Nisaea sediminum: one gene and its partner. The protein of the gene in region 1 interacts with the protein of each later gene in a pairwise test. Links are inferred from orthologs where the notes say so. Each region holds a gene or a part of one and is shown on either strand. Other genes may lie near its edges.

Region 1 (2,779 bases):
AAAGGTCATCCAGCACGCGACCGAGAAACGCGCCCGCAAGGGCTGCGACTGGATCCTCGCCAACGATGTCAGCCCGGCAACCGGGACCTTCGGCGGCGATGCCAACACCATCCATCTCATCACCGGCGCGGGCAGCGAGGACTGGCCGCGGCTGACCAAGAAAGAAGTGGCGGAGAAACTCGCCGCCCGCATCGTGGAGCATTTCAGCGCATGACCAGCGCCACCGTCGACGTGAGGGTCCAGCGCCTGCCGCATGGCGCGGACCTGCCGCTGCCCGCCTACCAGACGGCCGACAGCGCCGGCATGGATCTGCTCGCCGCCATCGCCGAGGACGTTGTGCTAGCCCCGGGCGAACGGAAGCTCATTCCGACCGGACTCGCCATCGCGCTGCCGCCGGGCTACGAGGGCCAGGTACGGCCGCGCTCCGGTCTCTCGCTGCGCAACGGGATCACCCAGCTGAACACGCCCGGCACCATCGACGCGGACTATCGCGGCGAGATCGGCGTCATCCTGATCAATCACGGCGCCGAGCCCTTCACCGTGACGCGCGGCATGCGCATCGCGCAGATGGTGGTGGCGCCGGTGATCCAGGCGCGCTGGAACGAGGTGACGGCACTGGACGAGACCGAGCGCGGGAGCGGCGGTTTCGGTTCGACCGGGACCGGGTGAGGCTGGCGCCGGATCGCGCAGACACCCGTTCTGCGGCACTACTTTAATCCCGCGGCTGGCGAACCCAGCTTGAACGGGAGACATTCTTCGGCATGGGAGGAAGAGATGAACTCACCTGAATTCCGCGGCAGGATCTATGACAGCATCCTCGACACGGTCGGCGCGACGCCGCTGGTCCGCGTCTCCAAACTCGCGGCCGCGGAGGGCGTGAAGGCGGACATCATCGGCAAGCTGGAATTCTTCAATCCGCTCGCCTCGGTGAAGGACCGGATCGGTCTCGCCATGATCGACGCGGCGGAGAAGTCCGGTGCCCTCAAGCCCGGCGCCACGATCATCGAGCCGACCAGCGGCAATACCGGCATCGGGCTCGCCTTCGTCGCCGCCGCACGCGGCTACAAGCTGGTCCTGACAATGCCGGAATCCATGTCGATCGAACGGCGCAAGATGCTCGCCTTCCTCGGCGCCGAGATCGTGCTCACCGAAGCTCCGAAGGGCATGAAGGGCGCCATCGCCAAGGCAGAGGAACTGCTCGCCGCGACCCCGGGCGCCTTTATGCCGCAGCAGTTCGACAATCCGGCCAACCCGGACGTGCATGTCCGCACCACGGCCGAGGAGATCTGGAAGGACACGGGTGGCAACATCGATGTCTTCGTTTCCGGCATCGGCACCGGCGGCACCATCACCGGCGCCGGCGGCGTGCTGAAGCAGCGCAACCCGAAGCTCCATGTCGTCGCGGTCGAGCCCGAGGCCAGCCCGGTCCTGTCCGGCGGCGACCCGGCTCCGCACAAGATCCAGGGCATCGGCGCCGGCTTCGTGCCGAGCATCCTGAATACCGGGATCTATGACGAGATCGTCAAGGTGAGCAACGAGGCGGCGATCGAGACCAGCCGCAAGGCGGCCCGTATCGAGGGTCTGCCGGGCGGGATCTCCTCCGGCGCCGCGCTCTGGGCCGCGATGGAGATCGGCAAGCGGCCGGAGATGGCGGGCAAGCGCATCATCACAATCATTCCGAGCTTCGCCGAGCGCTACCTTTCGACGGCCCTCTTCGAGGGTCTCGGGGAATAAGCCGGCATGGAGCTGAGCGACGAGCAGTTTCACCGCTATGCCCGCCACCTGATCCTGGATGAGGTGGGCGACGAGGGGCAGGAGAAGTTGCTCTCCTCGAAAGTTCTGGTGATCGGCGCCGGCGGGCTCGGCTCGCCGCTCCTGCTTTATCTCGCCGCGGCGGGCGTCGGCACGCTTGGAATCGTCGATGACGACGTGGTAGATCTCAGCAATCTGCAGCGCCAGATTGCCCATGCCTCCGATGCGGTCGGGGTCTCGAAGGTCGAGTCCGCGGCGGCATCGGTCGCCCGGATCAATCCGGGCATCCGGGTCGAGACCCATGCCGAACGGCTGACCGCCGCCAACGCCTCACGCCTGTTCCGGGACTACGACCTGATCGCCGACGGCAGCGACAATTTCGCCACCCGCTATCTCGCCAACGATGCTGCCTATTTCGCCGGCAAGCCGCTCGTTTCCGGCTCGCTGCTGCGTTTCGAGGGCCAGCTCGCGACCTTCCGGGGCGGCGTCAAGGGACATGAGGGCGAGCCCTGCTACCGCTGCCTCTTTCCGAGCGAGCCGCCACCCGGCATGATCCCGCGCTGCGAGGAGGCCGGCATTCTCGGCGCCGTTGCAGGGGTCATCGGCACCCTGCAGGCGACCGAAGCGATCAAGGAACTGCTCGGCCTCGGCAGCTCGCTCTCCGGCCATCTTCTGATCTATGACGCGCTCGGCCCGACCTTCCGCAAGATGAAGGCCGCCCGCGATCCCGGCTGCACGCTCTGCGGCACCGACCCCACGATCCGCGAAATCGCCTAGACACCGCCCCATTTCCGCCCGGTTTGACCTGTGTAGTTTGCCACAGCGGGACTCGGTAATGGTTTGGAATGACTCACTCCATGACCATATCCGTTACGTAAGCAATCGCAGAGGGATGCAGCCGACCGATTCCATTTATGGATGGAATGGAGGCCGTCCCGGGAGCAAGGGGAAATGGCGAAGGATCGCAAGACGAGCAACAGGACCGAGAACGGCGTGGTGCCGAGCAAGGCCGATCTCCAGGCCACCG
Region 2 (2,789 bases), on another replicon or contig:
GATTGTCGTTTTTGAAGGCAAGGGCAAGGCTTGAGCCGACGAAGCCGGCGCCACCGGTTACGAGAATGCGCATAGGTCTTTCGTCAGCTCCCGGGCTCTGTCTGACTCGACTTAGCGCAGCCCCGTCAGCGGGGCAAACTCAAATGAGAACCATTCATTCCAAAAATGCAATTGTATCCCACCATGCGGAAACTTAGAATGAATCAAAACCGGACGTTGGCAGTAAAGTCGCGCCAATAGAAATTGTATACAAAGCTAAGGGAAACATACGAGCACATGACCGCATCTCCCAAGCGATCGGATGCAGAACGGTCAGGCCAGATCCAATCTGTCGCACGCGCTATAAGCGTTCTGAACGCGCTCGCGGCGGACGAGGACGGCATGACCCTGACAGAGATTGCCCACACCGTCACACTGCCACCCTCAACGGTGCACCGGCTGCTCACGACGTTGCAGCAGGAGCGCTATGTCCGTTTCGATACCGAACGCGGCGCCTGGCAGATCGGCGTGCAGTGTTTCGCCGTCGGCAATGCCTTTCTGCGCACCCGGGATCTCGTCGCGATCACCCGTCCCTATATGCGCCGCCTGATGGAGGAGAGCGGGGAGACCGTCAACCTGGCGGTCCGCGACCATGACGAAATGGTCTATCTGGCCCAGGTTGAATGCCGCGAGATGATGCGGGCCTTTGCCAAGCCGGGCGCGCGTGTGCCCATCGCCGGCTCCGCCGTCGGCAAGACCTTGCTGGCGCGGATGAAGACCGACGAGGTGTCGAAACTGCTGGCCCGGGTCAGTGCGGAATACAAGACGCGCCGCACCATCGACGCTCTGCCGAGGATGGAAGCGGAACTCCAGCGTGTTCGCGACGTCGAATTCGCTGTCGACAACGAGGAACACTCGGTCGGGCTGCGCTGTGTCGCCTCGGCTGTCTTCGGGCATCACAGCGAACCGCTGGCGGCGATCTCGATCTCGGGGCCGACCGCACGTATCACCGACGAGCGGATCGACAAGCTCGGAAAGATCGTCTGCTCGGTCGCACGCGAGGCGACCGCCGCGCTCGGAGGAATCTGGCCGCAGAAGGCAGCCTGAGCGCATCCGCGCTCAGGTTCGCCCGCAGGTCAGTCGTAATCTTCCTCGAGAAACTGCTGGTTCATGGAGAGGGCCGGCTGCTCGCAGCCGGCCGTGCCCACTTCTTTCGCCGGCACGCCGGCGACGGTGGGGGTCGGCGGCACGGTCTTCTCCACCACGGACCCCGCGCCGCCGCGGGAGCATTCTCCGACTTCGATATTGCCGAGGATTTTTGCGCCGGCACCGATCATGGTGCCGCGGCGGACCTTCGGGTGACGGTCGCCGGTTTCCTTGCCGGTACCGCCGAGGGTCACCGCGTGGAGCAGGGAGACGCCGTCCTCGACCACCGCGGTCTCGCCGATGACAAGGCCGGTGCCATGGTCGACCATGATGCCCTTGCCGATGCGGGCGGCCGGGTGGATGTCGACGCCGAACACGCTGGCAATCCGGCTCTGGAAATACTTGGCGAGATATTCGCGCCCGTGGCCCCAGAGCCAGTGGGAGATGCGGTAGGCCTGCAGGGCGTGGAAACCCTTGAAGTAAAGGAACGGCTCCAGATAGCTGGTGCAGGCGGGGTCGCGCTCGTAAGTGGCGGAGAGATCGGCCCGGGCCGCCTCGCCGATCCTCGGATCGGACAGCACGGCGCTGTGCACGACCTGGTAGACCGAGAGATCGCTCATTTCCGGCCCGCCGATTTTTTGCGAGATCAGATAGGAGAGCGCGTCTTCGAATGTCTGCTGATCGAGGACACTTGCATGCATCCAGCTCGCAAGCGCGGATTCCTGGTCAGCCCAAGCCGCCGCATCCCTCAACATGTCGTTCCAGACCGGATCGAGGACCGCTTTAGGTCTCGGATTTATGTCCACCATTCAGTCCTCCCCGCTGCATCCGCGGCGTCGTTGGCTGCAGGGCCCGTCAGAGGCCCGGCGGTGTCAGCTTAAGTAAGCACGTCGCTTGCTGAAGCAATAACCGGCTAGATGCAAGGATATCATGCCGAAATCGCAAGATAGAGGGCAAATCCGTACGCCGTGGCGAGCGACCCGAGCAGACCGAGCGCCAGGTACCAGGCGAAGACACCACCGCGTACCAAGGCGAATACGGCCATGGACGCGGGAATGCTGGTGATCCCGCCCGCGATCATGAAGGCGAGGCCTGCCGCCGGCATCATACCGAGATCCATCAGGCCGCCGACCAGCGGGATTGCCGCGTAGCCGTTGAGATAAGTCGGCACGCCGACCAGAATGGCCGCCGGAATGGTCCACCACTCGCCGCCGCCGAGATAGGTCGCGATCTTGTCCGCGGGCACGTAGGCGACCATCAGGCTCTCGAGCAGGAAGGCGAGGGTCAGCCATTTCAGCAGAAAGAGGCCTGTGGTCCTGGCTTCGCCTGCAAAGGCCGAGCGCCGCTCGGGCTCCGACCAGAAGGACCAGACGATCTTTTCCGTTCTAAGGGCGCTGGAGCCGCCGCAGCCGCTGCCGCATCCTTTGGTCAGTTGCGGCCGCAAGGCGTCGCTGAAGGCGCCTCCCTTGATCATGACATGGGTGGCGAAACCGGCGACCGCGCCGATCCCGAAGGCGGCGAGCATTTTGGCGACGGTGAATTCAACGCCCATCACCGGCAGCATCAGGATGAACATCTCCGGATCCATCAGCGGCGAGGCGAGCCAGAAGGCCATGACCGGAGCCAGGGGAACGCCGGCGCCGAGCAATCCGGCGATGATCGGT

The links.
Region 2: the proteins of cysK (region 1) and cysE interact in binary tests that used the Escherichia coli proteins (3 or more experiments, as listed by UniProt). The link is inferred for Nisaea sediminum from one-to-one orthologs.

Annotation. Positions count from the first base shown.
Region 1 is NZ_JACZCQ010000006.1:542,407-545,185, forward strand. What follows is about bases 1-2,754. They hold cysK (cysteine synthase A), read left to right. Parts: upstream 1-774; coding sequence 775-1,734; downstream 1,735-2,754. Other genes in these bases: coaBC (bifunctional phosphopantothenoylcysteine decarboxylase/phosphopantothenate--cysteine ligase CoaBC), read left to right, coding at 1-214; dut (dUTP diphosphatase), read left to right, coding at 211-669; IG122_RS14595 (HesA/MoeB/ThiF family protein), read left to right, coding at 1,741-2,529; IG122_RS14600 (hypothetical protein), read left to right, coding at 2,704-2,754. In the rest of the region: more of IG122_RS14600, read left to right, coding at 2,755-2,779.
Region 2 is NZ_JACZCQ010000001.1:85,301-88,089, forward strand. The notes cover bases 26-2,789. They hold cysE (serine O-acetyltransferase), read right to left. Parts: upstream 1,935-2,789; coding sequence 1,116-1,934; downstream 26-1,115. Other genes in these bases: IG122_RS00410 (NAD-dependent epimerase/dehydratase family protein), read right to left, coding at 26-73; IG122_RS00415 (IclR family transcriptional regulator), read left to right, coding at 277-1,086; IG122_RS00425 (permease), read right to left, coding at 2,054-2,789. Also shown: more of IG122_RS00410, read right to left, coding at 1-25.